One region of the Ruminococcus sp. RTP21484sp1_RTP21277st1_D2_RTP21277_210401 genome, then DNA from elsewhere that is predicted to be linked to it. Evidence: riboswitches for the same ligand, from Rfam matches in the RefSeq annotation. Region 1 holds a riboswitch; the other holds the start of a gene.

Evidence for each region. A riboswitch is a leader RNA that binds a small molecule or an ion and turns the genes downstream of it on or off. The one in region 1 is predicted to bind FMN.
Region 2: it holds a riboswitch for FMN, as region 1 does, so the genes downstream of both, ribD (bifunctional diaminohydroxyphosphoribosylaminopyrimidine deaminase/5-amino-6-(5-phosphoribosylamino)uracil reductase RibD) here and AB5706_RS09120 (ECF transporter S component) in region 1, are expected to answer to the same signal.

The regions. Positions count from the first base shown of each region.
Region 1 covers NZ_JBCOMJ010000011.1:19,999-36,241, forward strand. Annotated here, with positions in the region: gene AB5706_RS09105 (Tex family protein) at 1-1,857, shown strand, start outside; gene AB5706_RS09110 (DUF1294 domain-containing protein) at 1,968-2,231, shown strand; gene AB5706_RS09115 (mechanosensitive ion channel family protein) at 2,411-3,319, shown strand; FMN riboswitch at 3,414-3,551, shown strand; gene AB5706_RS09120 (ECF transporter S component) at 3,869-4,504, shown strand; gene AB5706_RS23095 (DUF6783 domain-containing protein) at 4,468-4,818, opposite strand; gene AB5706_RS09135 (NUDIX hydrolase) at 4,738-5,352, shown strand; gene AB5706_RS09140 (hypothetical protein) at 5,384-5,893, opposite strand; gene rsxC (electron transport complex subunit RsxC) at 6,158-8,122, shown strand; gene AB5706_RS09150 (methylenetetrahydrofolate reductase C-terminal domain-containing protein) at 8,124-8,744, shown strand; gene AB5706_RS09155 (methylenetetrahydrofolate reductase) at 8,786-9,664, shown strand; gene AB5706_RS09160 (MATE family efflux transporter) at 10,030-11,751, shown strand; gene AB5706_RS09165 (AraC family transcriptional regulator) at 12,052-12,954, opposite strand; gene AB5706_RS09170 (DUF6783 domain-containing protein) at 12,951-13,115, opposite strand; gene AB5706_RS09175 (MFS transporter) at 13,214-14,395, shown strand; gene AB5706_RS09180 (S8 family peptidase) at 14,608-16,243, shown strand, end outside.
Region 2 covers NZ_JBCOMJ010000017.1:43,030-59,272, forward strand. Annotated here, with positions in the region: gene AB5706_RS12445 (hypothetical protein) at 1-43, opposite strand, end outside; gene mobT (MobT family relaxase) at 137-1,342, opposite strand; gene AB5706_RS12455 (helicase HerA domain-containing protein) at 1,525-2,787, opposite strand; gene AB5706_RS12460 (YdcP family protein) at 2,804-3,196, opposite strand; gene AB5706_RS12465 (YdcP family protein) at 3,212-3,526, opposite strand; gene AB5706_RS12470 (VaFE repeat-containing surface-anchored protein) at 3,776-7,210, opposite strand; gene AB5706_RS12475 (Fic family protein) at 7,356-8,000, opposite strand; gene AB5706_RS12480 (hypothetical protein) at 8,182-8,388, opposite strand; partial or broken gene AB5706_RS12485 (hypothetical protein) at 8,435-8,617, shown strand; gene AB5706_RS12490 (HAD family hydrolase) at 8,734-9,384, opposite strand; gene ribH (6,7-dimethyl-8-ribityllumazine synthase) at 9,400-9,864, opposite strand; gene AB5706_RS12500 (bifunctional 3,4-dihydroxy-2-butanone-4-phosphate synthase/GTP cyclohydrolase II) at 9,903-11,120, opposite strand; gene ribE (riboflavin synthase) at 11,139-11,792, opposite strand; gene ribD (bifunctional diaminohydroxyphosphoribosylaminopyrimidine deaminase/5-amino-6-(5-phosphoribosylamino)uracil reductase RibD) at 11,774-12,901, opposite strand; FMN riboswitch at 13,178-13,292, opposite strand; gene AB5706_RS12515 (class I SAM-dependent methyltransferase) at 13,765-14,571, opposite strand; gene AB5706_RS12520 (class I SAM-dependent methyltransferase) at 14,596-15,411, opposite strand; gene AB5706_RS12525 (ABC transporter ATP-binding protein) at 15,434-16,243, opposite strand, start outside.

The sequences.
Region 1 (16,243 bases):
CGTCCGTACCGTCCGAAGAGACGTACCAGGGCAACAATTGCCAAGGAAAAAGGTCTGGAGCCGCTGGCAAATATTATTATGCTTCAGATGACAGGCAAGTCCATCGAGGAAGAAGCAGAAGCCTTTGTTTCCGAGGAAAAAGAGGTTGCTTCTGTGGCAGATGCCATTGCTGGTGCAAAGGACATTATTGCAGAGCATATTTCCGATGAGGCAGATTATCGAATCCACATCCGTGATCTTACTGCAAAAAAAGGAACCATCAGTTCTACGGCAAAAGATCCGGAGGCACAGTCTGTATACGAGATGTATTATGAGTTTGAGGAGCCGGTGAAGAAGCTGGCTGGACATCGTGTGCTGGCGCTGAACCGTGGTGAGAAAGAGAAATTCCTCACTATCAAGGTAGCTGCACCAGAAGAAGATATTCTTCGTTACCTTGAGAAGCAGGTGATCACCCGAGACAATCCATTTACTACACCGATTCTGAAAGAAGTGACAGAGGACAGTTACAAGCGTCTGATCGCTCCTGCAATCGAGCGCGAGATCAGAAGTGACTTGACTGAGAAGGCAGAGGACGGAGCCATCAAAGTATTTGGCAAAAATCTGGAGCAGCTTCTCATGCAGCCTCCAATCGCCGGACAGACTGTCCTTGGATGGGATCCGGCCTTCCGTACAGGCTGTAAGCTGGCCGTTGTAGATCCTACTGGAAAAGTTCTGGATACCACAGTTGTTTATCCAACTGCTCCTACTAACGAGAAGAAGATTCGCGCTGCGAAGGATACAGTAGAAGCTATGATCAAGAAGTATGGCATTTCCCTGATTTCTGTTGGAAATGGTACTGCTTCCAGAGAGTCTGAGCAGGTTATTGTTGATATGCTGAAGGAGATTCCGGAAGCGAAGGTTCAGTATGTGATTACAAATGAGGCAGGTGCTTCTGTTTACTCTGCAAGCAAGCTTGCTACAGACGAATTCCCAAATTTTGATGTAGGACAGAGAAGTGCTACCTCCATTGCAAGACGTGTGCAGGATCCTCTGGCTGAGCTGGTTAAGATCGATCCGAAATCCATTGGTGTAGGGCAGTATCAGCATGATATGAACCAGAAGAAGCTTGGCGAGGCTCTGACAGGTGTGGTTGAGGATTCTGTAAATAAAGTAGGTGTGGATTTAAATACTGCTTCTGCTTCCCTTCTTGAGTATATTTCCGGTGTTTCCAAGGCTATTGCAAAGAACATTGTAATTTACCGTGAGGAGAATGGCCGTTTCACAAGCCGAAAAGATCTTCTGAAGGTTGCGAAGCTTGGACCGAAAGCATTCGAGCAGTGCGCTGGTTTCATGCGTATTACAGGCGGCTCCAATCCTCTTGACGCGACAAGCGTTCACCCGGAGAGCTATGAGGCGGCTTCCAGGCTTCTTGAGAAACTGGGATATTCCGCTGAGGATATTGCAGGAGGCAAGCTTGCCGGACTTTCCAGACAGATCAGGGATTACAAGAAGACTGCTGATGAACTGGAAATTGGAGAGATCACTCTTCGGGATATTGTAAAAGAGCTGGAGAAACCGGCACGAGATCCGCGTGATGAGATGCCGAAGCCGATTCTCCGCACAGATGTACTGGATATCAAGGATCTGAAAGAGGGTATGATCCTGAAAGGAACTGTCCGCAACGTAATCGATTTCGGAGCTTTTGTTGATATCGGAGTTCATCAGGACGGACTTGTTCATATTTCCCAGATGAGTGAAAAATTTATCAAACATCCGTTGGAAGCTGTAAGCGTCGGAGATGTTGTGGAGGTTCGTGTTCTCGGTGTGGATGAGAAGAAGAACCGGATCAGCCTTTCTATGAAAGGGTTAAATAAATAAAGAGAAGAGGGAAAGCATTATTTCTCTTCTCTTGACATTGCCTTGCAGAAAGCCTTTTTCAAACACGCTTTATAGCGTGTTTGGCAGAGGAATTAGAGAGTTGGATTAAAATGTTAGAAAATATGCTTGTTGTGTATCTGGTTTTAGTTAATATCGCAGCCTTCGGGATGTACGGCATGGACAAGCAGAAAGCCATCAGAAAACAGTGGCGCATCCCAGAGGCTCAGCTTCTTGCGGTGGCTGCCATTGGCGGTTCCGCTGGGGCTCTTCTTGGAATGCAGTTTTTTCATCATAAAACCAGAAAGTGGAAATTTCGCCTGGGTGTGCCGTTAATTCTGGCAGCGCAGTTGATACTGTGGAGAGTCTTGCAGTAGACGGTGGATAATTTGCTTCCAAAATGAATTTCCTGTGGAAAACAGGACAGATTGCTCTGTTTTAAATGGGTATTAGTTCCTGCCGCTTTTGCGATTTTGAGCGGGGTGGACGAAATTGTTTTTGGATAACAAGGGACAAAGTTGTTTGTGGGAAAGGACTGAAAAAAGGAGATGGGAATTTGGAAGGACAGGTTATAGAGAATGCAGTTCAGGAGACTGTCCAGGAAACAGTGGATAAAGTAAACTCCAACTGGGATCAGATCAAGGCTTACTTTAACGGTCATATTCCGGATTTGATCAGCTTCGGAATGAAAGTGGTTCTTTCTATTGTAGCGTTTTATGTGGGAACAAAGCTGATCAAGTGGCTGCTGAAGGTTGCGAAGCGTTCCATGGAAAAGGCCGGCATAGACATGGGGGTTGCCCAGTTCATCTGTTCTTTTGGGAAATTTTTGCTGTATCTGATTCTGATTTTTAATATAGCTACTAATTTCGGTGTGAAGGAATCTTCCGTAGCAGCTCTTCTGGGAACTGCCGGCGTTACCATCGGTCTTGCTTTGCAGGGCGGTCTGGAGAATCTGTCTGGCGGCGTTATGCTGCTTTTGTTTAAGCCTTTTCAGGTAGGAGATTATATTATACAGGATCAGGCTGATGGAACGGAGGGAACCGTATATAAGGTTGAGATGTTCTATACGACCCTGATCACCATTGACAATAAGCACGTAATCATTCCAAATGGAAAATTATCCAACAGCACCATTATCAATGTAACTGCGCAGAATTTGCGTAACCTGGAAATCAAAGTGGGAATTTCCTATGATTCCGATATTAAGAAAGCAAAAAAGCTTTTGCAGCACATTTTACAGGAAGATCCCGGAACCAAATCGGACAAAGACATGCTGGTCTTTGTAGACGAACTTGCTGACAGTGCCGTAGTCATGGGTCTTCGCGTCTGGGTGCCTACCGATAAATACTGGAAGATCAAATGGCGCCTCAATGAGAAAATCAAAGAATCTTTTGATGCCAACGGAATTTCCATTCCGTATCCGCAGATGGATGTACATGTGGTGGAGACAAATAAAGACAAATGATAATAGATATATAATAGAAAATATGAAATAGATGTACAAATAGATTTCCTATTGAAATTATCTTATTTCTATTGTATAATCCACCATGAAAAGAAAATTTCTTCGGGGCAGGGTGATCGAAATCCTTGGAAATCGAAATTCCCTACCGGCGGTATAGTCCGCGACCCGCTTTGGCGGCTGATTTGGTGAAATTCCAAAACCGACAGTAAAGTCTGGATGAGAGAAGAACGCGCAGAATATTTAGATCGGTTGATATTTTTTTGTACGTGCTCATTGCCCCGGAAGAGATTCCGGGGCTTTTTATGTGGTGATTTTAACGTTACTGGTTACTGTTCACTCCGTTCACAGTAACACGCTTCGCGATGCACAGAAATCATGCATTCGCATGATTTCGCGCGGCAATTCTCGGGTTTTCTGTGAACTTTGTTCACAAAAAACACCTCGCGGAACGTTACCAGTGAACAGTAACCGTTACTGTTTACTGGTAACATTTTAATCCCATACTTGCAGAAATTTTCTTTAAATATTATAATTTAAGGAGCAATGAGTATGAGCGAACAAGTAATCAAAAATGGAAACGTAATGGAGCGAAGCCGCACCAGAACCATTGCCCAGGTAGCAATGTTAGGTGCTGTGGCAGGTGTGTTGATGAATTTTGAGGTACCGCTGCCATTTCTGGCACCGTCCTTTTATCAGTTGGATTTCTCTGAGATTCCAGCACTGATCGGTTCTTTTGCAATGGGACCTGTAGCAGGTATACTGATTGAACTGGTGAAAATTCTGGTACATCTGGTAACCAAGGGAACTATGACAGCAGGCGTTGGTGATGTGGCAAACTTCCTCTTTGGCTGTTCTTATGTAGTTCCAGCCGGACTGATTTATCGTTATCAGCATAAGAAGACAAGAACACACGCAGTGGCAGGTATGGCAGCAGGTGTAATTCTTACCACAGTGCTTGCATGCTTTGTAAACGCATTTGTACTTCTTCCGGCATACGGCAAGGCATTTGGAATGCCGGTACAGGCATTTATTGAAATGGGTGCAGCAGTACACAGCGGTGTAACCAACCTTCTTACTTTTGCAATTATGATTCTTGTACCATTCAATTTATTTAAATACACATTAACCTCAGTGATCGTGTTCTTTATTTATAAAAGAATCCGTGTGATTCTTCGCGGTGACTGATTCTCTGTTCCTTGGTGAGATCTAGAGCCTGTTTGAAAAATCATTCCCGCAATCTGCACGCCCCACTTTGCGGTATATTTTGCCCGAATTCGGTTGCCGTAGCCCGCTACGGCGCCCTTATCCGGACAAAATCTCCCACAAATTGTGACGCACATCTTGCAGAAAGCCTTTTTCAAACACGCTCTAGCGAGACCTCTGACCAGAACAGCAAGAACTGACGAAAAGAGGTTCCTATGGGAAAAATCAACAGCATTACCAAACAGACAGATAATCGTTATGTAAACCTTTATAATGTAAAAGCCACCAGTGTGCACAATACCCCGGTAAACTATTTTGTGTCTTCCCGTGCAAAAGATGTAGACAGCCTGAAAATGGTGACACATAAGAACAATCCGGACGGTGTGATCATTTATAGCATTTATGGCGAAAAACATGACAAAGTGGTGTTGATTCGCCAGTATCGTTATACATTAGGTGATTATATTTATGAATTTCCAGCTGGTCTGGTAGAGCCAGATGAGAATTACCATGAAGGCGCAATTCGTGAAATGTACGAGGAAACCGGACTGAAGCTTGATCCTATTCCGGTAGCAGAAGCTTACCAGAAGCCCTATTTCACTACTGTAGGAATGACAGACGAGTCTTGTGCGACTGTATATGGATATGCCAGCGGCGAAATCAGTTCCAAGGCACAGGAAGATACGGAAGAGATTGAAGTGATTCTGGCGGACCGCGAGGAAGTGAAGCGGATTCTGAAGGAAGAGAATGTAGCGATCATGACGGCATATATGCTGATGCATTTTCTGGAAGATAAGGAACCATTTGGATTTTTGAATAAGATCAGGTAAAACAAAATCCCCGAAATTTTCGGGGATTTTGTTATTCATAGTATTCAATATCCTGACCGGAAGTATCGGATGAGCTGTCTCTATTATCGGAACCGGTACCAGAGCCATCCTCTGTATAATCAAGGTCTCCGCTGTCTTCTGTTCCGTAGTCCTCTGAAGGATCCTCTGTATAATCAGGAATATCGGTATTATCGGTAGTGTCGCTTCCTGAACTGTCTTCGGAATCTTCTGTAGGATAAGTAATCTGACCACTGTCAGAGGAATCCGTATCTGAATTATCATAGCTGCCGTCTACCTGGCTGCTGTCATAAGAAGTATCGTTCTGGCTGCTATCGTAAGAACTGTTATAGTTGCTGTCCTGGCTGTAAATCGGAAATTCAGCCTGTTCAGCCTGTTCAGCTGCAGTTTCCGGTGCTTCTGTCAAAGTGGTCTTGGCTGTGGGAACACGGCTCTCCTTGGGAACCACTACGGAAATTCCAAACATAGCCATACTAAGCAGAACCGCTGTGGATGCGATATGGAATTCATCTTTGTATCTCATAAATATTACACCTCATAAGTATCTTTATTAACGGTTATTCAACAGATATCCCAATTATAACACATCCAGGAATGATTTTGTAAAAAATAAAAACAGTATGGTTAAGAATAGTCACAAAGTCTGGATAAAATAGTCAGTTTATGTTATATTATATAGGAAAAAACATGTAACTTATTTATCTGATTTTATAAGTTTTTTTGTGGAGGGAACGGATAAGAACAGATAGTATAAGAATATAATTTCTATTATAAGGAAGGTGAGCAATTGGAAAATTATACTAAGTACAAGCTGAAAAGCAGTGATGAGCTTGCATCAGTGCTGAACGGCAAGGACAACCTGTTTGTGATTGCCTGTAATAAGTGCTTTAAGGAATTTGAGACGGTTGAGGAACCGGATTGCGATGAATTCCTGAAGTTTGCAAAGGAGCAGGGAAAGACTGTCACAGGTAGTGCGAAAGTTGATTTCTTATGCAACAAAATGCATACAGAAAGAAAATTGCAGGATCTGCTTCCGGAAGGAACAGAGAATGTGGTAGTAATTTCCTGTGGTCTTGGTATTCAGACTGTTGCGGATCTGGCAGGTAAGCCGGTTGTTGCTGCAAGCAATACCCTTAACTACAGAGGTCATCATGGCATGGCACTTACCAAGAAGAGCTGTGATGCATGTGCACAGTGTTATCTGAATATTACCGGTGGTGTCTGTCCCATCGTTGACTGTTCCAAGAGTCTTGTGAATGGTCAGTGTGGAGGAGCAAAGAATGGAAAGTGCGAAGTAGATCCCAATAAGGACTGCGCATGGGAGAAAATTTACCAGAGACTGGCGAAACAGGGACGTCTGGAAGAATTCCTTAATCAGCCCGTACAGGTTCGTGATTTCTCCAAGGTTAATTTCAAGGTGATCAATGATTATGTGAAATCAATCAGAGAAAACAGACTGGATGGTTATTATGGTGGTGTTCATCCGTCAGAGCGCAAGGAATTCAGTGAGCACATTGCTCTTAAGAAGTTCCCGGATCCGAAGACGGTTGTAATTTCCATGTCTCAGCATCTGGGTGCTCCGGCGAATCCCATCGTTCAGGTTGGTGACATTGTAAAAGTCGGTCAGAAAATCGGCGAAGCTGCCGGATTTATCAGCGCTCCTGTACATTCCAGCGTAAGCGGAACGGTAGTTGCTGTTGAACCTCGTATGCACGGCACAAGAGGCAGTGAAGTGATGGCTGTTGTTATTGAATCGGATGGAAAAAATACTCTGCACGAATCCGTACAGCCACATGGAGACCTTGACAAGCTTACTCCGGATGAAATCATTGATATCATTCGTGAAGCAGGAATCGTTGGTATGGGTGGTGCAGGTTTCCCGACCTGTGTCAAGCTGAAACCGGCGAAACCAGTTGATACCATCCTTCTCAATGGATGCGAATGTGAGCCGCTTTTGACAGCAGACCACAGAGTGCTTCTTGAGTATGCAGATGATATTATTTTTGGTCTGAGAGCAGTCCTTAAGACAACCGGCGCCCAGAAGGGTATCATTGTTATTGAGGATAATAAGCCGGATGCCATTGAATTAATGCAGGAAAAAGTTGCCAATATCGGAGATATGGAAGTATTTGTTGCCAGAACCAAATACCCACAGGGCGCTGAGAAAACTCTGATCAAGCGTGTTATGGGCAGAATTGTTCCAAGCGGCGGTCTTCCGGCAGATGTTGGTGTTGTAGTAGATAATATCAGTACAGTAAAGGCAATTTCAGACGCAATCCAGACAGGAATGCCTCTGATTGAGCGTGTTGCAACTGTTACAGGTGAGAAGATCAAGAATCCTGGAAACTTTATCATCAAAATTGGTACAAGCGTAAGAGAGCTGATTGACTACTGTGGTGGATTTACAGATGAGGATGTTCTGGTTAAGATGGGCGGACCTATGATGGGATTCCCTCTGAATACACTGGATGTACCTATGATGAAGGGATCCAACGGTATCATTGCAATTGATACAGATGAGACCAAAGAGCAGCCATGTATCAAATGCGGACGCTGTGTAGATGTCTGTCCGATGGAGCTGTCTCCGCTGTACTTTGTAAAATATGCCAAAGACGAGAACTGGCAGGGCATGAAGGACATGAATGTTATGGATTGTGTTGAGTGCAGATGCTGTCAGTATATCTGTTCTTCCAAGATTCCGATCATCGACAGTATTAAAGCCGGAAAAAATGCAGTAAGGGGGATGAAGTGATATGTTGATTACCCAGTTAAAAGCAAAAGAAGCAATCACATCACTGACAGCCGGAAAAAAAGTTTTCATTATTAACTGTCATGGATGTAAAGAGGTTCATTTTCCGGAAAAAGAAGCTGTTGAACTTCAGAAGGAGCTTTCCGCTGAAGGAAATGTGACAGGAATTATGACTACTGATTATATTTGTAATCCGGAAAATATGGAGCTGCGTCTTCAGAAACATATGAGCAAAATTCAGGAAGCAGATATGGTTCTTGTATTTTCCTGTGGTGTTGGTGTGCAGACAATTTCTGAATATCTGGAAGATAAGATGGTCTGTGCTGCCTGTGATACATATCCGGTACCTGGTTTCCAGGGAGTGACACCATTAGAATATAAATGCGATCAGTGCGGTGAGTGTTATCTGAATCTGACAGGTGGAATCTGCCCGATCACAGCATGTTCCAAGAGCCTTGTGAATGGCCAGTGCGGCGGTTCCAAGAATGGAAAATGCGAAGTGGACAGTGAAATGGAGTGTGGATGGGAGCGTATTTACAGACGCCTGAAAGAGATTGGACGCCTTGATATGCTGAAATGCCCGACACAGATCCACAATTTTGCTACAGATGATGATGTGAAATAAAAGGTTAATCCTAAATTTTTAATGATTGGAGCAAATATAATATGAAAATGAAAGAATTATTCGATCGTGGTGAATTTGCAGTTTCAGCAGAAGTAGGACCGCCGAAAGGAATCCATGTAGATGAGCTGGTAGAAGAAGCCAAAACATACCTTACAGGTGTTCATGCAGTTAACGTAACAGATAACCAGTCTTCTGTTATGCGTCTTGGATCTCTTGCAATGTGTAAGGTTCTCAAAGATGCAGGCATGAATCCGATCTTCCAGCTTGCATGCCGTGACAGAAACCGTATCGCTCTGGAGTCTGACCTTCTCAGCGCTGCTATGTTTGGTATTGACAATATTCTCTGTCTTACCGGTGATCATACTAAAATGGGCGATCATCCTCAGGCAAAACCGGTATTCGACCTTGATTCCGTATCTCTTCTTCACACAGTGAAGCTTCTGGAGTCTGGCGTAGATCTTGGTGGAAACCAGCTTGTTGGAGAGCCTCCGAAATTCTCCAAGGGTGCTGTTGTTTCTCCATGCAGTGATTCTGTTGATGCACAGCTTGCAAAGATGGAGAGAAAGGTTGCTGCTGGTGCTGATTATTTCCAGACACAGGCTGTATTTGAGCCGGAGAAATTTATCAAATTTATGGAAAGAGCAAAACAGTTCGGAAAACCTGTACAGGTTGGAATTATTATTCCGAAGTCCGCTGGAATGGCGAAATTCATGAATAACAATGTTGCCGGCATTCATGTTCCGGATGAGATGATTGAGGAACTGAAGGCTGACAAAGAAAAGACAAAAGCTGGAATTACCGGTGTTGAGATCGCTGCACGTATTATCAAAGAGTGCAAGCCATACTGCCAGGGTGTTCATATCATGGCACTTGGCTGGGAGTCCAAGATTCCGGATCTGCTGAAATTAGCTGAAATCTAAAAAGTCAAGCGGATATTCGCAACCCCAGCAGGGGACTTACTTTATTCGGTAAAATTACACGGGCCGTCCGAACCATGAATGCAGGAATCTGCGTTTGTGGAGGATGGCTCGTTTTTTTACTTGCTATGAAAGTCCTGGACGGCAACCAAGAATGAGCCATGCTTGCATCAGCGAATTCTTGGGTATCGGACGGGCTAGACCGTATGAGTAAGTAGGGCGATAGCCCGGATTACGAATGCGGTCGGCAGCTGTGGGAGTGCCATAGGCGCGGAACAGCTGACTTTCATATAAAAATAGTATTGTTTTAAACAGAAATGAACGATATAATTTTATTATTGGGAAGTGATGGGCAGGAGGAAAATTATATGGAAACAAACTATGCAAAAAGTGCATACAGAACCTTTTTATTCTGGGGAGTATGTTCTTCTCTTGGGGTTACCGTATCCACCCTTGTGGATGCTACTCTGGTAGGAAATTTTATAGGCAGTACCGGCCTGGCTGTGGCGAACATTGCAACACCGGTATTTCTGCTTTATCTACTTATGGGAATCACCTTAGGCGGCGGTGCAGGCGTCTTAATTGGGAAAAAACTTGGTGAAGCAGATCTGAAAGGTGCAAATCGGGTTTTCGGCTCCGTATTAAGTGCAGGACTGATAACAGGTGTGCTTTTCGCAGCAGCATCGCTCGTATTTCGCAGCGCATTATGCAGTCTGCTTGGTGCCACACCGGAGCTTTTGCCACAGGCACTGCAGTATCTGACTGTGGTATTTGCTTTTGCCCCGATTTATGTAGTGTATAATATTCTTTCCATAGCAGTGCGTACAGACGGCGCACCAAAGTTGGCTGCCATTTCTTCAGCTGGCGTTATTGTCACAAATTTAAGCCTAGATTTGCTGTTTATGAAAGTGCTGAACTGGGGACTGGTTGGGGCTTCGGCGTCTTTATGTATTGCGGAAACAGTAGGAACTCTGATTCTGCTTACTCATTTTTGGAACAAGCAGGCGCTTTTAAGCTTTCATTTTCACATTCCTACAGGAAATGAGATCAAAGAATATGTGGAAAATGGATTTGGCGTAGGCTCTGCATTTATTTTTCAGGCGGTGGTTATGCTGGTGTTTAATACCATGCTGTTAAAGGAAAATTCTGAAAATGGCACTTTTTCTGTGGCTGTATTTGGCGTTATTTATACCATGAGCACCATTCCGGGGGCCATGTTTGACGGTGCCGGAGCCGCGGCATCTACGGTTATCTCTATTTTAGGCGGTGAGAAGGACTGGAAAGGAATGCTGGCAGTGTACCACGATGGACTGCGGATCGTTGCAGCTGCAGGAATGCTTATGGCATTGTTTTTTGCTGCCGGCGCAAAGAATATTCTGGTTTTCTTTGGTCTGAATGATGGCCAGGCATTGGAAACAGCAACAGTGGCGTTTCGTATTTACGCATTAAGTGTGGCTCTGGCAGGAGTGAATGTGGTAACCACGTCCTTCTGGCAAACAATAGGAAAGACAAGATGCGCTTCCGGTTTATCTGTTTTACGCAACTTCATTCTCATGCTGGTGGCCGGATTTTTGCTGATTGAGAAAAAGGGTATTGTAGGGCTTGCGCTTGTGTATGTGATAAGTGAGGGAATTTGCCTGCTGCTGGTTTTGGCAATACAGATATTTGGAAAAATAAAAGATTACATAAAAGAAAAATACAGTTTTACCAACCGGGTTTTTGAGGAATATTATCCCATCGAGGAAGGCAGTATGGAAAAAATGTCCCAGAATCTGGAAGGGTTGTGCGATGAATGGGAACTTGATTTTAAACAGTCCTTCTTTATCCATCTGATCGTGGAGGAGCTGCTTCTGAATATTATGAAATTTGGTATCGGCGAAACAGATAAGAAATATTATGTATCCGTAAAAGTAATGGATAACAACGGTGAATGCATCCTGCGGATCCGGGACAATGTCAATTCCTACAATCCTTTCGACCTTCGCGGTGACGAGGTTGACCGTGCTGTAATGGAAATGATCAAGAAAAAGGCGAAGTATTATGAGTATCAGAGAAAGCTGGTGTTCAATTATCTTTATGTGACGATCTAACTTGTTTTACATATGGCAACATGCTAAACTGAGTTTAAATAAATTACCAGATGGAGGTGACCACTCATGAGCCAGACTGTGTCTCTGGGAGAATAAGGATTCTGTTACCTTGATCACACGTTCCCGGTATTTGGAAAGACATTTGTACTTGATAAAAAGGTAAAGAAAGTCCGCCTGTATGCAACCGCATATGGTGTTTATGAAGTGGCAGAGCTGCTTGGGGCTGCACCGCAGGCGAAACCGCTTTATGACGCTGTTGTGAATGCACTGAATGCGAAATGTAAAAATAACAAATAACAGCTATTTATCCCACTTTTCTTTCCGATATTCCCCAGGTGTCACCTGGTAGTGTTTTTTGAAGGCTCTGCAAAAATAATCTACATTGTGAAAACCAGTTTCGGCTGAAATGGTGCTGACTTTTTTCTCTGTATGGGAGAGCAGAAGAGCAGCCTGTTTCAGCCGATAGTTTATTAGATAGTTAACCGGCGTGATGTGCAGATAGCTCCGAAAAAGATTTAAGGCAGAGCTTTTGCTGATCATAGACTGTGCAGCAATTTCGTCCAGGGAAAGATTTCTTCTGTAATTTTCGTGAATAAACTGCATCATCAGCTGGAGTCTTGCGCGGTTTACAGAGAATTGTCCAGTGATTTCCGGTGTAGTGGAAAGGTCTGTATGCTTGTATATTTCCAGCCAGAGCTGCTGCATAAGGGCAGAGGTCAGAAGATGGCAGGAAGAACCGGAAGTCTGCGCAGAAATAATCTGCTTCATAAGATCAAGAACTTTGGCCTGCCAGGAAATCTCCCTGCGAAAAATCCAAAAAGGAATATTCGATGAAATGATAGGCTTCACATAATTCTGGTAAATATAGCTGTCTGTAGCTGCAAGGAAAGAGGGCATGCAGAGAAAGTTTGGGATGACAGCATCCACAGGAGAGGAAAAACGGTGAAGGAATTTGGAATTAATAAAAATGCCGCTGTCAGCTGGCAGCTCCAGCTGTTTTTCCCCAATCCATGCAGTTACGGTTCCGGATTGAATATACACAAATTCCAGCTCCGTATGCCAGTGCCAGTCTATGCAGTTAAAATCAAATTGGGCTAAATGCTCATAATAGTAGCGAAAGGGATAGTCCTGGCTTCCGTGGGGAATGGTCTCCATTAAATTTTCGTCGGTAATAATTTTGGTATATACGTTGGTTTCTTTCATATCTTGTTTATCCTCAAATCGAGACCTGGAGCCTGTTTGAAAATCATTCCCGCAATCTGCTCGTCCCACTTTGCGGTATATTTTGCAGAAAACCTTTTTCGAACCGCTCTGGGAAGTGCCCCGAAAAAATAGAAAATTAATGTTTTTACGATATTATACAATAAAAATCAGAAATAATCCAATGAAAAACACATTTAAATATAATATAATCCAATAAGACAAAAATCTTCTTTAAAGAAGAAAAAAAGGAGAACCAATCATGCCAAATTACCAGAAAACCAAACGAGCCTGTTATATGGGCTTTATCACCCAGGCTATAGCAGCAAATTTTGCACCTTTGCTGTTTCTGAAATTTCACACAGATTATCATATTTCCCTTGGAAATATTGCACTGATCTCCACCTGCTTTTTCTTTACCCAGCTGCTGGTTGACTTGTTTTGTGCCCGATTTGTGGACAAAATCGGATATCGCGTGTGCATTGTAACCTCTGAGATCAGTTCCGCTTTAGGACTGGTGGGGCTGGCATTTCTTCCGGAGCTTTTGCCAGATCCTTTTATGGGAATTATCATCAGTGTTATTGTTTATGCTGTTGGAAGCGGACTGATTGAAGTGCTGTGCAGTCCTATTATGGAAGCATGTCCTTTCAAAAATAAAGAAGCGACCATGAGTCTTCTTCATTCCTTCTACTGCTGGGGCTCTGTGGGAACCATTGCAGTTTCCACCCTGTTTTTCGCAGTTTTTGGAATGGACAGCTGGAAGTGGCTGGCAGTTTTGTGGGCAATCGTTCCGGCCGTTAATGTTTACAACTTTGCCACCTGTCCCATCGAACATCTGGTGGATGAAGGGGAAGGCATGAAGATCAGGGAACTGTTTCGTAAGCCTGTGTTCTGGATTGCCGTGTGTCTGATGGTGTGTTCAGGGGCATCAGAGCTGTCCATGTCCCAGTGGGCATCTGCCTATGCAGAGGCGGCACTTGGACTGTCAAAGACCATCGGAGACCTGGCCGGTCCCTGCATGTTTGCCATTACGATGGGAATCAGCCGTATGATCTTTGGAAAATACGGAGATAAAATGGACTTGATGAAATTTATGGCAGGATCCGGAATTTTATGCGTATTCTGCTATCTTCTTGCATCTCTGTCCTCCAATCCGGCAGCAGGACTGATCGGCTGTATTGTCTGTGGATTTTCTGTTGGAATCATGTGGCCTGGTACCATCAGTATTTCCTCTAAGAAATTTCCAGCCGGCGGAACCGCCATGTTTGCCCTTCTTGCCATGGCAGGAGACCTTGGAGGCAGCATAGGCCCTGGAATCGTGGGGCGTGTCACACAGAATGCAGGAGATAATATCCGCGTGGGTATGGGCGTAGGACTGATTTTCCCAGTGGTGCTGCTGGTGATGATTTTTCTGCTGAAAAAGGTGAAAGTAGAGGAAAAATAACTGGTATTTGAAAATCTACAGAGGGTTTAGAACGTGTTTGAAAAAGGCTTTCTGCAAAAAATTTCCATAAAGCAGGGAGTACAGATGGTGGGAATGATTTTCAAACACGCTCTGAAATATAATAGGAAGGCTGAGGTATTATTTAAAACGGGTTGGCGTAAATTAAAGATAAGTATATTCTGAGTATGCATATGCTGCAAAATGGAGGAAATATGCCAGATCAGAAGCTGGATAATCTTTTGAACCTTGCGCTGGATGCCACAGAAGAGGAAAGAGAGAAATCCCGAAATCTGAATGTGGGGTATGAGAAGCAGACACGAAAGTGGGAAATTATTGTGAAGTATAGTGAAATGGGTGATTCTGTTGAGGCGTTGCTTGGTGGATCCGGAATTTCCGTGGTTCCTCTCCTTGGCGGGTATGCCATTGTGACGCTTCCTGAAAGTATGCTGGAAGAATATGCCCGACGTCCCCAGATAGAATTTATAGAAAAGCCCACCCGTCTGTATTTTGAAGATCTTTTTTCAAAAGAGGCAAGCTGTATTACCCAGGTGCAGCGCGATGAGCCGGGAAATCTACGGCTGACAGGGCGCGGTGTGTTGATCGGAATTGTAGATTCCGGCGTGGATTACCGTCATCCTGCATTTCTCACAGCAGACGGAAAGTCCAGAATATTGCGTTTGTGGGATCAGAGCATTCCCGGTAATCCACCGGAGGGCTATGCAACAGGAACTGAATATACCAATGAGGAAATTAATGAGGCGTTGTCCCTCTCTGTGCAGGAGGGACGGCGCCTTGTTACGTCTGAAGATGGAAGCGGTCATGGAACCGCTGTGCTTGGAGTGGCAGCTGGCAGCGATTTTTCCCATGGTGCAGTGAACCGGGGTGTGGCATATGAAAGTGACCTTCTGGTTGTGAAAATGGGAATTCCAAGACAGGACTCTTTTCCAAGAACTACAGAGCTGATGCAAGGTGTAGATTATCTGGTTCGGCAGGCCATACGGCTTGGAAGACCAATCGCAATCAATTTAAGCTTTGGAAATAATTATGGTTCACACAGAGGCGATTCTCTGCTGGAAACTTATCTGGACAATGTGTCCGGAATGGGGAAAAATGTGATCTGTGTAGGAATGGGCAACAATGGAAATGATGCTCTGCATACCGGAGGAAAGCTTTCGCCAGGTGAAATCCAGGAAATTGAACTTGGTGTTGGTGCCTTTGAGCCAACCTTAAATGTGCAGCTTTGGAAAAATTATGAAGATGAGATGGAAATCTATCTGGAAAATCCAGCCGGGGAGCGTGTTGGCCCCCTTTTTGAAACACTGGGCGCCCAGCGTTGGCAGGCGGGAAATACGGAACTTCTGATTTATTATGGAAAACCGGCACCATATCATGTGACGCAGGAGATTTATGTGGATTTTCTGGCGCGGGATGGGAAAAGACCCTATGTAGACAGCGGTGTGTGGAAAATAATCTTAGCAGCAAGAAATATAAAAAACGGGGAATATTTCCTGTGGCTTCCAGGTGGCAAAACGCTAAACCCAGGCACAGCCTTCTATCTTCCACGTCCTCAGGGAACCCTCACAATCCCTGCCACTGCCAGGCGCGTAATCAGTGTCGGCGCCTACGATGCCCGCCAAAACACCTATGCCGATTTCTCTGGCCGCGGCTGTCGTGCCCTCCCCTATCCAAAACCCGACCTTGTCGCTCCCGGTGTTGATATCTATGCTCCCCGCTCTGGTGGAGGCTATGCATCCTTCACTGGCACCTCCTTTTCCACGCCTTTCGTTACCGGTGCAGCCGCCCTCCTTATGGAATGGGGAATCACCCGCCGAAACGATCCCTACCTCT
Region 2 (16,243 bases), on a different contig from region 1:
CGTTAGATAAAAACCAGTTGTATAAGTTCTGTCCGAAATTCATTATTTTCTGCTCCTTTCCATCATTTCAATTTCTCTTTCTGCGGCTGCTCCAAGTGAGAACAGGAATAAATCAAATAAGATATGCTTCATGTTGTCATTCCTCCGTTTCTGTAATCATTTCCTCTGTGGAAGTTGTCTGCTGTTCAATCAGCTTTTTGTGACGCTCCGTGAGCTTCGCATGGTCTAAAATGTCTTTGAGATAAGTCGTACCGTTGGTACTGTCAATCTTCTGTAAGACTTTCCAAGTGGGAGCTACCTGTCTGCTTATCCAGTTGAGCGTCCGAGTGAGCGTATAAGGCTCTGGTTTGGTCGTCAGTTTCAAACGCCCACGATCAGAGCCGATAAAGTACGCCCATTTCTCATTGGTCTGCCATTCGCTGCGTCTTTTCTCCACCTCCTTGTCAGCGAACCGCATATAACGGTTGATAATGTCAAAAGCGGTACGCTCTGCGTCATGATAGGTCAGCAGGTCACGCACCGCATAATAGGCTCGCTCATTTTTCAGCCGAATTTCAAAACGGTTCTTGATTTTCGTATCTTCAATGGGTATATCGTATTTCACATACTGCTCATAGTCCTTTTCATAGATACAGAAATAAACCTCTGATTTGAGCGAACCGATATAAAGCGTATTTCCCATTCCGTATCTGTCCTGTTCATTGCTTCTCACCAGCTCACCGCTGCGGTAGCTCTTGAAGCTGCGGAATACGGAAATACATTCTTCACGGTTGCATTTCTCTGTCAGCTCTGGAATATCCAAGATTCCTGCCATATCGTTGATGGCAAGGTCAAGACGTTTCATCACACCTCCTTCCACCAGAGCGTCCATGAGAAAGTCATACCAGCTCCTATGCTGTGCCAGCAGATAACTTTCCATCTGTCGACAGCCTTTGCCTTTCAGCTCCAGCAGTGTGCCTTTCTCTTTATCGGGTGATGTCAGCACGAACACATCACCAAGCACATAATGTTCCGCATAGGAGTAGAATCCGTAGTCCTCATGTATCATTACATCCAGCTTTAATTGCAGAATATCTTCAACAACGTGCCGAACGTCCTGTGTGGGGAATCGGATTCTGACGTAATCCAAGACCATTTCCAACGGATTCTCTGGATTCAGCTTTTCCAGAGCGTCCGTGAATTTCCCCTTGATTTCTTCTGTCAAGGCTACTTTTCCAGATTCAATCCTGCTGACATACTCACGACTGATACCAGCCATGACCGCAAGACGATTCTGGGAAACGCCGTACTGCGTCCGTTTTTCCTTAAAATCGTTTATCCAATCGGTATCATTCAGTTTCAATCCCTCCAATCGAAAAAGAAATGTGACAGTTACCGATTTTGTCACACTTCTTTGAATGTTTGAAAAGTCCTCTGTTTTCAAGGACTTTTTGATATGTAATTGACTGTTTCCAGATAATTTGTGCCCCCCTGTTAGATAATGGGGGCAGATGGTTGGGGCGGCTTACGCCACCCCAACACAGGCTAGTCCGTACCTGCGTCTTTCGCTTCGCACGCCGCCTGTCCGTCCTGCCTGTTTTGTGACAATCTTCCTATCTCTTTTAAAAAGTCATGTCCTTTGGGTACAAGGGGAGTGTAAAACTCGGATATGACACTGTTTCCCGTATCAACATAGCCACGCCCTTTAATCTGCTTCAAGAAAAAGTCCTTGTGTCGTCCGAGCATGACTATCTGTTTCAGCTTGTTAAGGACAGCAGCATTTTCCTTTGTGGTGAGCATTTCCATGAACGCCACATATTCATCAAAAATAAGGAAGTGGGGCGATAGTCCTAAATAGGCATAGTTTTCACCTGTCCTGTAATTCTCCATGAGCTTCATTGCTTCACTTCTTGCCATCATACCGTCATAGAACCTGTCAATACAGGCGGTTATATCGTCTTTCTTGTACCAGACTTCCGGCATGACAACGGACAAATCCGCAAGGTCGGCGTTCTTTGGGTCTAAAATATACATGACCGCATTGCTGCGGAGCAGAGCTTCAATGATAGTAAGGATAAAGTAGGTTTTACCACCACCAGTGCCGCCAGCAATTAGCATATGTGGGAGCTTGTCATACTCCCACCAGACATTTTTCATCAGACGCAAGCTGCCATGTTCAGCCTGTACCTCATTGATAGTGATTCTGTTCGCAATCGTATCATAGAGCAGCACATATTCCACATAGCTGTCTTTCAATTCTTTGGAAACCAGCTCACAGTATAAGCCTGTTTCCAGCTTCTTTTCCAAGTGTAAAAGCTGGTCTTGATATTTCCCTAATGTAATTTCCGTACGGATATATAAAAGTCCATGCTCCATATGGTAATACAGTTTTGGAAAATAGGTGATTTTCTCTTTTTTAGTAGTAGCTGGCAAGTCCTTGAAGAATCCGCTATCCTGTGTGGATTCCGATTCATACCAGCCATTTTCCAACAGCATACGAGCCAGCTTTTGACGGTGAAAGAGCTGTTTCACTCTGTCATACTGGAATCTGCGATAGAAAAGGGTAGCCAGTACACAGACCAAAGCTGCCAAAACGATAGTCATTATCCTATATGGTGTGACCGTCAGATGGACACTGCCATCTTGAAAAAGCGAGATTACTTTCCAGTCCGTAGTGATGATTGTTTTTAGGTTCAGCAGCATAACCACCGCAAGGAACAGCAGGAGCAACGAACCAGACGAGAAACGAAAAACCAGCGATTTGTCACTGGCTCTGATACGATTCCCACGTTTATTGAATTGTGGCATAGGCTAAATCCTTTCCTTATTTTTTATGCTGTGGCTGCTGCGGATTGTTGGGAGCGTGGTTATTTCCGGCTGGCTGACCGTTCTTATTCTTCAAGACAATATCATCTGCTTTGATATACCAGTCAACGTCTGCACCTTGAAATGTAGCGGTTGCCACCGTATCAGCTACAGGATTGATGATTTCCACCTCTGTGTTGTAGTCAAATTCCTTTAACGGAACAGAAGCCGGAATACTCACCTGAATCATGCGTCCTTGCTCCTTACACTTCAAATCGTAGGTACGTTCTTTAATTTCTTCAGAAACCGTACCGTCCTCATTTTGAATATGTACCTCTCGTCTTAATGCAGAGAATTTCAATACTCCGAAAGTCTTTTCCTTGTCTATAATGATTCCGTTTGCTAATCTCATAATCTCTGTACCTCCTTATGCTTTCACCATATCGTCTGCTGACAGGATATAGTTCGTGAATCCTCTTGTGCCGATTTTATAACCCTCTGCGGTGATTTTAGGATTGATAAGTTTCACTTTTTCCTCTGATTCAAAGTTCTTCTCACCAGCAGAAGCGGGCAGCACCACGATAATATCATCTGCCCTCTGTACATCCGAATAAAGGTTGAAGCTACGGGAAACGACCGTCATACGTCCGTTGATCCTACGCTGTTCCACCTTATTCTCACCTGCAAACTCCAAATTCCCGAATGTCTTTTCCATGTTTGGGATAACGTGTTTTAATTCCATAAATTGTTTACCTCTTTTCTTTCTGATTTTGATTGATTTGTTATTTAGTGTCATTCTGCTGTCGAGATAATATCTGTCTGCCTGTGAATTATCAAGGGCAAGCGTTGTGCTAAAAGCACCCTTGACAATCCCCATTCAGAAAGATAAATCGTAATCAAGCAGAAGTTAGATATAGTGTCAGCCACAGACTGACTTTTTTATGATGGGCGGTGAACGGGGCGTTGCTTTCATAAGCTGATACCTCCCGTATTATTTAGACTTTTTTACTCTGCGGAATCTCTTATAACATGCAAAGATAAGACCAGCAGCGGAAATCCCCATCATGGCGAATAATGCGGCAAATGGCGTATTGTCACCTGTCTTTGGTGATGTGCTTGCCTTAGTTGGTGTGCTAGGTTCATCTGGTGTGGTAGGGGATTCTGGTTTCTCTTTGATTGTTACAGTCTGCCCCTCATCTTTGATGTCCTTATGTTCAGCCACTTTGATAGGCTCGTCTGGATTGGTTACGTCATATAATTCTTCAAAAGTAACAAGCTCCTTACCTGCAAGCTCACTGGCATTGAATGTAAATTCAATCTGAACTTCCATCTTCGTGTCAGTAGCGGTAAAAGTAAGGTCATTTTCCACACGTTTACCATTCGCCAGAAGTTCAGCATTTTCAGACTTCACCATTTCCCAACCTTTAAGAGTGTATTTCACGCCTTTTTCCAAACCGTCTAAAGTGACCGTATCAACGATAGTTACTTTGTCGTCTACTTCAATCGTCTTTTCACCTGTTGCCTTATCGGTAGCGATTGTGTGCATAGTGATGATACGTTCCGTAATCGTCACTGTTTGCCCTTCGTCCTCAATGTCCTTGTGTTCTGCCACCTTTGTAGGCTCGTCTGGATTGGATAAATCGTATAATTCCTCGAATGTTACTAGGTCTTTTCCTGCAAGCTCACTGGCATTGAATGTAAAGGCAATCTGGACTTCCATGCTAGAATCTTTTGCAGTAAAGGTATAGTCACTTTCTACAGGTTCACCGCCAATCAAAAGCTGTGCGTTTTCAGACTTCACCATCTGCCAGCCTTTGAGCTGATAGGTTGTACCTTTTTCCAAGCCATCTAAAGTGACCGTATCAATGACAGTTACCTCTTTACCAGCAACAATCATCTTTTCACCTGTGGCTTTGTCGACAGCGTTGGTATGAATTTCAATCACTCGTTCTTCGATAGTCACGGTCTGCCCCTCATCCTCAATGTCCTTGTGTTCTGCCACTTTGATAGGCTCGTCTGGATTGGATAAGTCGTACAATTCCTCGAATGTCACAAGGTCTTTTCCGCCAAGAGCAGAAGCATTGAACGTATAGGAAACCTCAACTTCCATTTCTGATTTTTTCGCAGTGAATGTGTAATTACTTTCCACAGGTTGACCGTCAATCAAAAGCTGTGCGTTTTCAGACTTCACCATTTGCCAGCCTTTCAACTGATATTTTGTGCCTTTTGTCAAACCATCTAAAGTCACAGTATCAACGATAGTCACGTTCTTTCCAGCAACGATTGATTTTTCACCTGTCACCTTATCTGTGGCAGTCGTATGGATAGTGATTTCTGGCTCGTATTCATCTGTAAGCGTACCTAAATCCACGACTACTTTATTTCTTGACACCACTACATCAAATGCCGGAATTAGCGTCATTCCCTTGTTGGAATCGCAGCGTAATTCTTCGATTGTGTAAGTATCATAGAGCAATGCACCTTTGCTGTCGTCTGGTGTGGAAGTACCGAACCAGATACCGTCCTCACTGGTCTTTCCGGCGTTGGTATTCTGCTTATGAGATACCCAATCAGAGGAAGTGGAAAGCTGACCATTTGCGTCTGTCACAATGATATGGCTCTCACCAGTCGTCTTGCCTGTGATCCTAAAGGGAACATTCGCAAGTCGCTTGTGAGTGCCAGCACCGATTTTTACACCCTCAATATCTCCACGCTTAATCTGGTTGTAGATGGAATGTGCTTCATCTGTTAAATCCACGATTTTTCCATCTTCTGTGATTTCAAATTCAATCGGTTTTGCACCGTCCGTCAAATATCCCTCTGGGGCGTTGCTTTCCTCAATATGGTATTTTCCGTATGGTAATGTATCGGCGGCAGTTGTAGCGATACCGTCAACGCCAGTATGGATTGTTTTGACGACTTCATTCTTGTTGTATAACTTGCCATTTACCAAGACAGCGTTATCATTTAAGGAAATGATTTCAAAGGCAGTATCTTTCAAAGTCGCACCGCCTTGTGCTTTTGTATCTTTGGTTTCAAGGTCACGTTTCTGGATTTTGACACCGCCACGGATAACCTTGTCTAATACGGAATACTGGTTGCTGCCGCTTAACGCTGCAAGCTCACCATCTTCTGTAATCTGTGCCACATAGACACCTTTTATCTGTTCAGAACTTCCGGCAGCCTGCATATAAGCACCCTCCAATAAGTAACCGTTTGGAGCTGTCTTTTCTTCTACAGTGATAGTACCAAGCGGCAAGCAGATAGTACCATTCTGTGTATAGAAGCTGTCACCCAATACCTTGTAGGAATCGGCTAATCTTGTGATGTAATGGACTTCATTGTTGCTGTCTTTTTCAGCGATTGTCTTTGTCGTCCATGTGCGTGTTGGTTCTGATGGAAGATTGTCTTTTGTATAGTAACCGTCATAATACTTCCAGACGAACTCCGCACCCTCTAAAGAAGCGTTACCCTGTGGCGTAGCTTTGGAAATTTCCATATCAATCTTGAAAAGCTCAACCAAAGTGTCAGTGACTTTTGGTTTGTCGCTGACTTTTAAAGTCGTAGTTTCATTAACCTTGACCGTCATAGTATAGACGTTCTTATCTAACTGGAATCCCTTTGGAGCTTTCGTTTCTTTCACATAGTATGTCGCAGCTCTTAATTCCACAGTGTCCGTATTACCATTGGCATTTGTCGTAAGTATGGCAACAGATTTCGTGCAGCCTTTATCAGAATAGACACCATAAGTCGCACCAGAGAGAGAATAGCAGTCATTCCCGTTTGTGACTGTGGTATTACTGGAAGATTTCTGAATCTTGCCATTGCCGACAGCCAGCTCTGCGAAGAACTGTCCTAAATCCTGCCCCTCACCAGTGTAGATATAACCGTAACAGTCATAGCGTCCTTTATTTTCTCTTACAAAGGCTTTCGCTCCGGCGAATACTTCATCTTGCACGGATTTTGAGATTTCATCATAGGAAGCTCGTACATTGTCACAGCTCCACCCAAGATGGACGCTCAATCTCTGCCAGACTACAAGCTGTCTTAAAAGGTAGGCGTGCTGGCTGCTCAATCCTGTATGGCTTTTCGTGTACTGTTTGACGTATTCAAGAGATAAAGCAACGTCCTCTATCTGGTCAGCAGTCATGCGTGTACTTGCGTCACTTCTGGTCTTATATCCATTCTTAAAGCCTGTGTTGATGTCGATACAATAAGCGTCCTCGCCCTCAACGGTCATATGCCCCTCATTAAATGTAGAGCCGATAGAACCATCATTCATTACTTTCTCAACAATGCCGACACGTTCCTCCGATTCTGTCCAGTATTGTGTTTCCGCAGCATGGACAGCAGTTGTGGGTAGAGCAGTAAAGACGGTTGCGAGAGTAAGAACACCTGTAAGCAATCGTTTCAATATCTTATTCATTTTTTGATTCTCCTTTCATTTGGGTAAAAAAATAGACGCTCATTTCTGAACGTCTGGAAATAAAAAAGGAATACCGTTTTTCAAGTATTCCTAATTCTATATGTTATTTAACTGTATTTATGTGATATGAAGTTGTTTGCTGCTGTTATGCCGCTATTTGTTGTTGGTATCTCAATGGTACATTACCATCATTGAAAGGATGAATGCACAGAAAGTCCAGAATGAACATGGGAATCAAAACCAGTTTATCAATGCGGTCAGCTTCCCATGCTTCAAGGAAGCGAGCGCAAAGTTCTTCCATCGCTTCAGCAGTCTGAAATGCGGGAACTGGAATAAAACGTGCCTTCTGATGACCCTCGGCATCTGTTTCTGCAATTACATTATCGGAATTCTTATAACTTCCACCAGCAGATCCCTGTGAATAGGAGTACAGATCTCGATGTAACTGCAAAATAATGTTCGGTCTTGGGTTGATATATTCATAACCTTCGTAAATTGTGGAAAGTACTTCACGATAACCAGCAATTTCCTGCTCAGATCGGTTGCGGGGTTCTGCTTTTTGACTTACCAATTCTTCCAAACGCTTATCGCTTGTAAATATACCTTCGATTCGGTTGGATGCTCCCGTACTCTGAACCAATGCAACTTCTAAGAGTGTTTTCAATTCATCTACATTGGCTTCGAGAAATAATTCCTGTTTGCCTTTATGTTCATGAATGCTGCTAACCATCTGAACAATTTCAGGTGTTAACAATTTTTCAGGACTTACAATAAAATCAAAGTCTCTCATAGGAATCTCCTTCACTTCAGATTTATTTCCATCATTCTATCAACAAATGATGGAGATTTCAATAGATTTGATGGAGATAGAATATCCATATACACAATAAATATCCTCATTTCATCCATATATTATATCGTTTTATGGATTGTTTTTCATTAAAATTACACTATTTTTTCACTATTTTTCATTACTTCATCGTTTTCGCCAACGAATTGAGCAACGCCCGCCTCTCTGGATTCAGATTCTTTTTCTCATAAAATGCTTCTTTAAAAAGCTCTGCATTTTTCCTTTGGTCATCATCCGGAATTTGAGAGTACGCATCCGTAATCATATTGACCTGTGCATGGCCGGAATCACCCTGTACTGCTTTGATATCAGATAATGGTACACACAAGCACGGAAAACACTTTATGCAAAATCTTCCACAGTAAAATCTATAAATGATCCGCAAAGGCAAAGGAAACCGACAGTTTACCATGTTTGGAATTATGGCAGTTCTTTTAGGAAGTGGAGATGCATTCCATCTGGTTCCCCGTGCAGTAGCGCTTTGTACAACTGGACTTGAGAACTTTACTGTACAGATGGGGTTAGAAAAGTGGATTACCTCTATCACTATGACTATCCTAAAATCATCCCCGCCTCAGAATTTGCAACAAGTTGTTGCAAATTTTCTATATCCTTTTATTTTACAGAAGTACTTATTTTTAACTTTTTTCCTTCAGATTTTATATTGCAAAAATCATATCACCATCTGCAGTATATCCTCTATATGTTCTGCATAATAATCAGCCCCATTCAGTTCCCCTTTCTCACCATATCCATACAGGCATCCTATAAAAGGGCTTTTGCAGGACCTGGCACATTCCAGATCCTGTCTCCTGTCTCCGACTACCAGATAAGGGCCACTATATTCCCGGATGATTTCCTGCACAATTTCTGTCTTTGGACGGAATCTGTATGATTCACAGTCATAAAAACGATCAAACCATCGTTCCATCCCAAATTCCTTCCAGTGTGCCTCACGATATGAAGCTTTACAGTTACTTAAGATCACAAGGTGATATCCCCGGTTCTTCAAAGCTGTTAGCATCTCCTCTGCTCCCGGATACCACACTGCCTTATGTTTCCTGATCTGTCTTACCATCAGATCTCCTACCATCCTGCTTGCCTGCTCTTTATAGCTCTGATCCAGTTCCGGCAAAAATGTATTCCACATCTCCTTACTGTTAAGTCCCAGCCAGCCGGCAATTTCCACCGAGCCTATCTCCCGTTCTTCGGTAACCTTCTGTTCTGTCAGCCACTGATAGGTTTCACGAAATGCCGGTTCATAGATTCCAAGGGTATGATGGATCGTTCCATCATAATCGAATATGATCGTTTTTGTCATCATTTATTTTCCTGTCTTTTAGAGCTGCTTCATCAGATTGACCATCTCAATCGCAGATAATGCACAATCATAGCCTTTATTTCCCGCTTTGCTTCCTGCACGCGCAATAGCCTGCTCGATATTTTCAGTCGTGATCACTCCGAATAAAACCGGGATTCCTGTTGCAAGTTCAACCTGTGCGATTCCCTTGGCAGATTCATTACACACCAGATCATAATGTGAAGTATCTCCACGGATGACAGCTCCAACGCAGATAATTGCATCATATTTTCCTGACTGTGCCATCTTCTGTGCTGTAATCGGAATCTCAAATGCTCCCGGTACCCATGCTGCAGTAATGTTCTCTTCTTCTACTCCATGTCTTACCAGTCCGTCGACTGCCCCTCCCAATAATTTATTCACAATAATTTCATTGAATCTCGCTGCCACGATACCAACCTTCATTCCCTCCGGTGCTACTACTTTTCCTTCTACTAAATTGATCTGTCTCATTTTTTCTTCCTCCTGATATTTGCTGTTTTTTATAAATTTATTTCTTTAAAAATATGACCCATCTTTTCCTGCTTCGTCTTCATATACTTCCGGTCATACTTTTGTGCCGGAATCTCCAGAGGTACTCTCTCATTGATCTTCAGTCCGAATTCGCCAAGTCCATAGACTTTATCCGGATTATTTGTCAGTAATCTTAATGATTTCACACCAAGGTCTGACAGTATCTGTGCCCCGACCCAGTACTCTCTGAGATCCGGTGCAAACCCTAACTTCACATTAGCCTCCACAGTATCGTATCCCTGCTCCTGAAGCGCATATGCTTTGATCTTATTGATCAGTCCGATTCCTCGGCCTTCTTGTCTCATATACAGAATAATTCCTCGGCCTTCTGCTTCTACCTGGCGCATCGCTGTCTGCAGCTGCAGGCCACAGTCACATCTGAGCGATCCGAATGCATCCCCTGTCAGACACTCCGAATGTACCCGGCAAAGCACATCCTCACCATCTCCCAGATCACCTTTTACCAGTGCCAGATGATGCTCTCCTGTAATATCATTGATATAACCATACATTTTAAAATCACCGTACTGCGTTGGGAGGTTTGCAACGGCTTCCTCCTTTACATGCTTTTCATGTATTCTTATATAATCCTGCAGATCACGGATCGTAATAAATGTAAGGTTATGCTCTTTTGCCATTTCCCATAGCTGTGATGTACGCATCATAGTTCCATCTTCTTTCATAACTTCACAGCACACGCCGCATTCTTTCAGTCCGGCAAGTCTCATAAGATCTGTTGTTGCCTCTGTATGGCCATTTCGTACCAAAACCCCGCCTTTTCTGGAAATAAGCGGAAACACATGTCCCGGTCTTCTGAAATCCTCCGGTTTTGACTGATCATCCACACACTTCATGATAGTATAGGAGCGCTCTTCCGCAGAGATACCTGTGGTTGTATCTGCGTGATCTACTGCCACGGTAAATGCTGTACTGTGATTGTCCGTGTTCTCCGCAACCATCGGCGGAAAGTTCAATCTCGCCGCAATTTCTGCACTCATCGGTGTACAGATAAGACCCTTTGCATAGGTCGCCATGAAATTAATATTTTCCCTGGTCGCAAACTCTGCCGCACATATCAGATCTCCCTCATTTTCTCTGTCCGGATCATCTGTGACCAGAACTATTTTTCCTTCCTTAAGATCCCTAAGTGCTTCTTCAATTGTGTTGTACTGATAATTTTGTGACATAGTGTATATCCTCCTGTTCTAAAACCCGAATTCTTCAAGAAACTCCATCGTAATTCCGGATTCTTTTTTCTCTTCTTCGTTTTTTCTGATGCCAAGCAGTTTTTCTACGTATTTTCCGATCACATCATTTTCCAGATTAACCAGATCCCCCGGCACCTTTTCCAAAAGAGTGGTTTCTTCTCCTGTATGTGGAATGACCGACACCTGAAAACCAGCTTCATCAACCCTTGCAATTGTCAGGCTGATCCCATCAATACAGACGGATCCTTTTTCCACGATCAGATGCAAAATCTGTGGCGATGTCTCAATTGATACCCAGATGGCATTTTCTTCCCGGAGCATGGAACGTATCACGCCAGTCCCATCAATATGGCCGCTTACTATGTGTCCCCCGAACCTACCGTCTGCAGCCATTGCACGTTCCAGGTTTACCTGGCTTCCGGCCTTGCAGCTGCCAAGACTGCTTCTTCTGATCGTCTCTGCCATCACATCGGCAGTAAATCCGTCCGGCTGAATCGACGTAACTGTCAGACACACACCATTCACAGCGATACTGTCACCGATCCTTGTCCCTTCCAGGACTTTCCGGGCTTTCACTGCCAGGATCCCTGATTCCCCTGTCAGCTGTATATAACGGACTTTTCCTTTCTCTTCTACGATTCCTGTAAACATGATTCCTCCTGTTTTTTATCACACACCTGACATTTTATCCGGATATCCTCACCGATCTGACAGATATCTGTATATTTCAGTTCCACTGCTTCAGACGGCAGTTCAACTCCAATACCCTCTACCGGTGTCTTCCCAGCCACACCGCCAAACAGCTTTGGTGCCACAAAAGCCTGTACTTCCTTTACAATTCCAGCTCGCAGTGCACTGTCATTTAACGTACCTCCTCCCTCCAGGAGGATGCTGTCAATGCCTCTGTTTCCAAGATCTGCCATCAGCTTCTTAAGGTCTATCTGATTCTTTTCGTCGGGACAGTAAATGGTTTCAACTCCCATGGTATGTAATATTTTTATTTTCTCTTTTGCATTTTTCTGTTCTGCATAAGCCACGATCGTCCGGTACTTTTCCGCACTTTTTACAATCTGACTGCCCGGCGGGATCCTGAGCTTACTGTCACACACAATCCTGACAGGACTTTTCCAGCCTTCTACCCGGACGTTTAACATCGGATCATCTGCAAGCACAGTTCCAATACCAGCCATGATTCCCATGTACTGATGCCGCATATGCTGTACTTCTTTTCGTGCAGATTCTCCGGTGATCCATTTTGATGCTCCTGTTTTCGTTGCGATCTTCCCATCCAGTGTCATGGCATACTTCATTACCACATAAGGGGTCTTCGTAGTAATATAATGGAAAAACACCGGGTTCAGCTGATCACATTCTTCTCTCATAAAATCTTCAACTACTGTTACACCGGCTTCCCTTAACATCTGTACACCTTTTCCTGCCACTTTCGGATTCGGATCTCTGGAACCGATCACCACTTTTCTGATCTTCTGTTCAATGATCGCTTCCGTACATGGAGGTGTTTTACCATGATGACAGCAAGGCTCCAACGTGACATAAATCACCGCACCTTCTGCTGATTCTGTAAGAGAAGCAATTGCATTACGTTCCGCGTGAAGTTCTCCATACTTTTTATGATAGCCTTCCCCGATGATCTTTCCGTCTTTTACGATCACTGCCCCTACCATAGGATTGGGATTCGTCCAGCCTTCTCCTTTTTTGGCCAGTTGAATAGCCCGAAGCATATATTCCTGATCCGTCATTTCTATTCCTTCTTTCTTATTCCTGTTCTTTGCCTGGGCTACGCCGAGGCTTTTAAACATGTGCAATCGGATTCACAGACAAGTGAATGGTATAGTTATTTCGAAAACGATGTACCAGATACAAAAAAAGCCTGCAGAAATATCTGCAGGGTGGAATTGATCTGTTACATATGATTGATAAATGAATGTCTGATTTTCCTATATAAAAAGCTCTGAAATGGATCACCATCTCAGAGCTCTGATACTACATTCATTCATACAAAAAATCAACTGTACTATCATCTTCTTCCATCCAGACTGTACTGTCGGCCCCGGAATCTCACCGGATCATGCCTCTCGGCTCGCGGGCTTTACCGCCGGTAGGGAATCTCACCCTGCCCTGAAGATATCTTTTTGTTTATTTTAATACTTTATCTGTTGTTTGTAAAGCAGAATTTTTATTTTACTTAGTTTACTGATGGAGATAGAATATCCATATACACAATAAATATCCTCATTTTATCCATATATTATATCGTTTTATGAATTGTTTTTTCATTAAAATTACACTATTTTTTCACTATTTTTCATTACTTCATCGTTTTCGCCAGTGAATTGAGCAATGCCCACATCTCTGGATTAGCCAATACTTTTGCCAGAAGTTCCGGATCGACTTCATCAGCAACAGAACCGTCACAAGCAACCAAACGATAACGGTTTCTGTATAGAGTTGGTTGAAGCTTCTGGTTAAAGATTTGCAAAAGTTCCCATAGTGCATTATCTTTTAATTTTGCACGCTGGTGATAGAAAGCGGCTTTTGATGGTGTTTCATCAGTGCGTCCGAAAAAATGATAAAGTTCTCTCTCTCTGATATTGTATATCCACTATAGTTTTAGATGTATCATCTTTACCATCTTGAATTGATCAGAAACTGTCATACTGACCTTTGTGGATAGCTTTAAGCCATTTTTAGGGATGTAACGATAGTATGGTTCCTCCGCAATCACCTTCACATTACCCCCGATCTTTGCTGCCAGTTCTTCCGCTGAATTCACATAAAAGAACATTTGTGCATCGGCATGGCCGACCTGTTTCATATATTTTTTCTTCATCATGGTCATTCCTCTTTTGTTCACCGTATCAAAAACAACTTCCATATTTCCAAATTGCCCAATCATACGCAGAAGGGCAATGACCTTATGTTCCTCAAAATAATGAAATAACCCGCCTGCAGTAACGAGAATAGGAGCATCAAATACATCATTGCGAACTTTTTTGATCCAATCCTTTGCAAAGGCATCCCCGGAAATATATAATTCCCTCTCTGGTTCGGGAAGAAGTCCCCGCCGGTATTCGATTACATGAGGCAGATCCACGGCATACCAGTGTGTCTTTCCGTTATCACATCGGTGATAGGTTGTCTCCAGACCACAGCCCAACTGGACAATCACACCGTCCGGTCTGCGTTCCAGAAAAGTCCGAATAATCCGATCCATATTAGCAGACCGGGAAGCAGAGGCCAAAAGGGTATACTGGCTCTGCATATTCTGTTTAATCAAGTCTGAAGGCAGCTTCTTTTTCAATTCCAATGCTTTTTTATCATATAAAATTTGCGGGTAATGCTCACTAGCATAAATTCTTCCCAGCATAGGGACGAACAGTGTATCCTCCACGACTCCTAACTTGGACATAGCCAAACCTCCTGTTTTGATACATTACTTTCTACCGACAAGCAACCGGGAAGAACCTAGCATCATCATGGCAGCCCGACGGTGGGCGCCAAAAGCTTCCTGTGCGGTATCAACAAGTCGTACTTCCTCATACCCCATATCCCGCAGTTTCTGCGCAAAACCTTCCATGTCACCGTACATCTTTTGTTTCATATCATCGTTAAGTGCAAAGACGCCGCCTTTTTTCAATACCCGCAGGCTTTCCAGCAGCAGTTTCTGCATATCTGCACCCATGACATTGTGATAGACATAGTTGCTGATGACCACATCAAAGCTCTCATCAGGAAAATCCAGCTGCTTCGCATCACCGTGCTGAAATACACAGCGGGAAGCCACGCCCTCACTTGCAGCATTTTTCTCGCAGAGTGCCTTGCTGTAATTGTACACAGCGCCCCAATAATCAATACCGATTACTTTTGCTTTCGGCCATGTCAGAGCCGCACGGATTGTCAGCGCTCCGGAGCCGCAACCTACTTCCAGAATCTTGCCCTCACCGTCATAGTCTAGGTGCGAGAGGACAACCCGGTGAACCTGTTCCATGATTCTGCCACCGCCAAAGGCATACTGCCGCCTGATCCATGTGATCCAGATCAGCAAAACCACAAGTGCGATTGTGATGATGGCAAACAGCACACCGAGAACAGCGACATGAAATACATAAAAAGAGAGGACAGCCAGCACAGCGGCCAAAACTCCGATTCCGCCAATGATGTAAAAGACAGGATTGGACATCCAGCTTCCATAGTCTTCCCCGTGGGTGCCAAGGCGGATATTCTCCTGCTTCCATTGGTTCCTTTTCATTGCACTACCTCCTTTTCCTTCTTCACGCAAGTTTCCAGTTCTGGCTTTCTGTCTGCAGTTTTACCATATGGGCATATACACCATTCTTTTCTTCCAGATCCTTTGGTGATCCTTCTTCTGCAACTGTACCATCAGAAAGGACAACGATCTTATCTGCTCCGGCTACGGTACGCATCCTGTGGGCGATAACCAGAACGGTTTTATCTGCGATCAGACGGGAAAGGGCTGTCTGTATCAGAGTTTCATTCTCCACATCCAGGGAAGCAGTAGCTTCATCCAAAAGAATGATCGGCGCATTTTTCAGAAATGCACGGGCAATAGAGATGCGCTGGCGCTCTCCGCCGGAAAGTTCACAGCCATTTTCCCCGATATTGGTATGCCATCCATCTGGTAATTTTTCTGCAAATTCATCTACATTGGCAAGTTTCGCAGCCGCAATGACCTGTTCATCTGTGGCGTCTTTGTTTCCGATTCGGATATTTTCCAGAATCGTATTGTCAAACAGCGTAACATCCTGGAATACGATGGAATACAGAGAAAGCAGTGTTTCCGGGTCTATTCGGGATACATCCATGCCTCCCACGGTAATCTTTCCTCTGTTAATATCCCAGAACCTTGCTGCCAGCCGGGATACGGTTGTTTTTCCGCCGCCGGACGGGCCCACCAGAGCCGTAACCTCTCCCTGCTTTGCCGTAAAGGAGACATCTTTCAATACAGTTTCTCCGGTATTATAGGCAAACCCGACATGGTCAAAGACAATATCATACCCCTGATTGGAAAGCCTATCACTGCCCTGCTGGATGGGATGATCGAGAATTTCATTCATATGGGC